One region of the Metabacillus herbersteinensis genome, then DNA from elsewhere that is predicted to be linked to it. Evidence: predicted binding sites of a transcription regulator. Region 1 holds the regulator's gene; the other holds the start of a gene.
The links. The regulator Rex, encoded in region 1, represses fermentation and respiration genes when NADH is low (regulators of the CRP and FNR family bind a similar motif). The targets are predictions, from matches to a motif close to TTGTGAAATATTTCACAA.
Positions count from the first base shown of each region.

Region 1 (2,203 bases):
AAGTGAGATACAAGCTCAGGTGGTGTAATCAGTGCTGCAATCACGAGCAGGATAAAGTATGCATACCTACGAACTTCGACTAAGAACATCGGCGTGACGATACCTAATCTCGTTAGAAACATTATAATTACCGGTAATTGAAAAAGTAATCCGAATGGCAGGGTTAACTGTAATAAAAATGAAAAATATTCATTTATTCCAATGACTTGATTAACTCCTAAATCACTTGATATTCCCTCCATGAAATCGACAACGAATGGGAAAAGAATAAAATAAGAAAAGGCGATTCCAGAAAGAAACAATCCAATTGCCATTGGGATATAACTCAAGGTTACCCGTCTTTCTTTTTCATACAATCCAGGACTAACAAAAGACCACAATTGAAAGAGAATGATAGGTGAGGTAATAATTAGGGCAATAATAAAAGCAAATTTCATATAAACCATTAATGGATCTGTTAAATTAAAAGAATTCAGCGTTAAATTCTGTGCTTCTTCTGTATGTTGTAGATAGATAATTATCGGCCTTGAGAGCAAAAAACCAGCAATGATTGCTAAGACAAAGAAAACGACAACAAGTATAAGTCGTTTTCTTAGTTCTGTTATATGCTCTATGACCGACATTGCCTCAGGTTTCATATCGGATTCATCCTATCTTACTTCTTGTCTTCTTTCTTTTTTTCTTCATCATCATCATTTGCTAAACCTTTTGTTGCGTTCTTAAATTCACGTAAAGAACTACCTACCGCTTTTCCAAGCTCAGGTAATTTTTTTGGACCGAAAAATAATATAGCAATAAGAACTATTAAAATTAAACTTCCTGGACCGATCGGACCCATAGCTACACCTCCTTAAAAAGTATTATTCGTTTGGATAATGTTTTAGAAAATAAACCAGCGATTGTAGTTCAACCGCAAGATCAATGTGGTGTATTCTAATTTCATCCGGGACATTTAAACGAGCAGGGGTGAAATTTAATATTCCCTTTATTCCTTTAGCAATTAATCTGTCTGTAATTGATTGCGCTACATGTGCTGGAACTGTTAAGATTGCCACCGTAACATCTTCTGGTAAATGCTGTTCAAGCTCATCCAAGTGATAGACAACAACTCCACCAATTTCTGTTCCAATCTTGTTCTCATCAACATCAAACGCTATGGAAATGACCGTATTATTGTTTTTTGTAAAATTATAGTGTAAAAAAGCTGTTCCTAAATTCCCTACCCCTATTAATCCTACCTTTGTAATTTCATCTTGGTCTAGCGTTTTTCTAAAAAAGGATAACAAATAATTCACATTATAACCATACCCTTTTTTTCCCAACGCCCCAAAATATGAAAAATCTCTTCTGATCGTAGCCGAATCAACTTTCACCGCATCACTAAGCTCTGCAGAGGAAACCCGTTGCTTACCTGAAGAGTGTAGATTCTTTAAAAATCGGTAATACAGTGGCAAACGTTTCGCTGTTGCCTGCGGAATTTTAGATTGATCTATATTCACTCTTTTATCCCTCACGTTCTAAAGAAAACTCGGTCGTTTTTAAGGTAATGACCTAGCTGTACTGTTTAGGCATACATATTATTCAGTTATTTGATAGTGACCACTTTTGCCACCTGTTTTTTCTATTAAATAGGTTTGACCTATAATCATGCCTTTATCCACAGCTTTACACATGTCATAAACAGTAAGAGCGGTGACTGTTGCAGCAGTTAGCGCTTCCATTTCGACACCTGTACTCCCTTTTGTTTTAACTGTGACACGGATATTGAGGTGGTAGCTAGGCTTAGCTTCTTCCCAACTAAAGTGAATATCAACAGCTTTAAGTGAGAGCGGATGGCACATTGGAATGATGTTTGACGTATTCTTTGCTGCCATAATCCCAGCAACTTGGGCAACAGAAAGTACGTCACCTTTTCCTATTTGAAAATTTGTGATCAGATCATAAACTGTTTTAGGCATTTCTACGCTAGTTTTAGCGATGGCCGTTCTGACTGTTGTCTGCTTTTCAGAAATATCAACCATTTTCGCTCTACCTTGTCTATTAAAATGGGTAAATTGAGACATTAATTATTCCCCTAACTATACACTATTTTTTATATCCTGTCTGTTTACGTATTGTGACAATTGTATGTATACATCCCTTTAGTTGCCCCATTCGAAGTGATAGGCTACACTAATATCAATAGCAGAGGTGAATACAATGA
Region 1 is NZ_JBHLVO010000038.1:6,505-8,707, reverse strand. It holds gene tatC (twin-arginine translocase subunit TatC) at 1-638, opposite strand, end outside; gene tatAY (sec-independent protein translocase protein TatAY) at 656-838, opposite strand; gene ACFFIX_RS24765 (redox-sensing transcriptional repressor Rex) at 861-1,499, opposite strand; gene moaC (cyclic pyranopterin monophosphate synthase MoaC) at 1,578-2,063, opposite strand; gene ACFFIX_RS24755 (ABC-F family ATP-binding cassette domain-containing protein) at 2,200-2,203, shown strand, end outside.

Region 2 (2,203 bases), on a different contig from region 1:
TTTAACATTTATTAATCAATGATCATGACTCACTTTGTGCGCCATATAAACCATCGTTAACATAACGAAAATAAATGCTTGAATTGCACCTACGAAAATACTAAATCCTTGCCACACTATCATAGGTGCTGCTGCAACGATTGTTCCAATAATTCCGCTGGCTGCGCTTTGTGCATAGCCATTTGTTGCAAGTCCTGCAAGTAATCCAAGAAGGATTTCACCTGCGAAAATGTTCCCGTAAAGACGAAGACCAAGCGTTAAAGTGTTTGCAAACTCTTCAATAATCTTTAGTGGGAAAAGGAAAGGTAACGGCTTGAAGAAATCTTTACCGTATTCTTTTGGACCTTTCATCTTAATTGCGTAATAATGTGTTAACGCAACAACCATCACAGCTAGTGTCAGTGTGATGACAGGATCTGCGGTAGGTGATTTCCACCACAATTCATGATCGACAATAACGGCAAACGGTAACCCTATCATATTTGCTACAAAAATATACATTAATAAGGTCATACCTAATGTAATAAAACGTCCACCTGTTTGCCAGTCCATTGTACTGTTAATGATATTCTTTACGAAGTCGACTACCCATTCGATAAAGTTTTGCATTCCAGTAGGCTTCATCGCTAAGTTGCGAGTAGCAACGAATGCAATGAGGAAAACGATAAGACTGGATATCGTAATCATTAATACGTTGGATAAGTTAAATGACATACCCAGAAACTCGACCACAGGACTTTCGTGACCCAATATATTCACCTCTCTTCCCGGCTAAGTGCGTGAATGTTGTACTGCATAATCTATCATAATGACAAAATACATCGTCATTAATCCAAAAACCACACTAATCAAATGAATCTGTTCGGGAAATTTCATCGCTATAAACACAGCTACTCCTGCTGAAGCCATTCGCGATGCTGTCCCTAGAGACTTTACTTTACCACCTTCTTGCATAACTCGATCAAACTGGTTATGCTTCCTCACCATGAACCATAAATTATACAGACTGATGCTTGTACCAAGAATAAGTCCTAAAAAAACAGACTGATATTCTGTAAAACCCCAACCTAAAGCATACAGGGAAAGTAAATAGAATATGTACTTGCGGTATCTGCCGAACATCAGATGCATATCAAACATGGATTGGTTTAATCTCCTGAGAAAAAGTGGTGGACTAACTTTAGCATTGCGTAAACTCCAGTGGCTAGTCCAAGCAGAAGGCCTACAATCAAAAACAGCGGCTTACTATGGAAATAACCATCTAGCCATTGTCCTGCAAAAATCCCAATCAATATCGAGCCTACTAATTGTGAGAGAATTGCTGACATGAGTCCCATAGCTTGAATTGGATGACGTTGTTTTTGTCGCATACTATAAATCCTCGCTACTTGATTTATAAAGGATTTCAGGGGTGTGTAAAATGGTTTCTACAGGTTATGAAAACCTTCTCATTTTACCCTCGTTTAGCATAACAATTTCACATAGGCTATGTCAATGCGTTTCATGTCGAAAAGTTCACAATTGACATAGCCATCACAATTTGTTCACATTTTCATACTACTGTCGATAAAAATGCTCATCTAAAATGAGGTCCGTCTCGATCGAGTCTTCTTTGTTGCCTTTTTTGGCAAAAATAAGTGCTTTGTATACTCCATTTTCAAAGGGTAATTCCTGTTTTGTTAAGACTTCTTCCAACACACCTCTTGGAACATCTCTTTTCCAATCCATAAATCCTAGAAATCTCAACGTATCAGGATCATAGAGTGCGATCCCCATTTCATCTGCTCCACCTGGTAGGTATAACTGATATTTATAGGTGTCTAATTTATCACCAAGTGCAAATTCAAATCCCATTACCCTAGGATAGTTCGGTTCATCTATCACAAAAATATAAGGTAGCTTTAAAGTCTCTCCATCTATTTCTATCTGTAACCAATTTTGTTTAATTCCTTTATTAATGACAGATGGGGTTATATCTAATGCTACATTTATGTTTCTTTTCTCCTTTGGTGGAACCGTTACTGTTTTCGGCAACTTCCACTGAACACCCTGCTGATGTTTAGGTATCTCAAATGAAAACGTTTTCTCTTTGTTTGATTGATTATCAAGAGTGAGGATTCTTGATTTTTGTGTTCTAGGATGTGTTGATTCATATTGTCCAAAAGAAAGTGAGCCAGGATAAATCAGTGTTTCTGTTGCAATT
Region 2 is NZ_JBHLVO010000010.1:133,603-135,805, reverse strand. It holds gene atpB (F0F1 ATP synthase subunit A) at 16-750, opposite strand; gene ACFFIX_RS13640 (ATP synthase subunit I) at 772-1,140, opposite strand; gene ACFFIX_RS13635 (AtpZ/AtpI family protein) at 1,149-1,370, opposite strand; gene ACFFIX_RS13630 (S8 family serine peptidase) at 1,558-2,203, opposite strand, start outside.
Region 2: a site for Rex is predicted at 1,504-1,521, ahead of ACFFIX_RS13635 (AtpZ/AtpI family protein). Genes of this name have one in related genera too.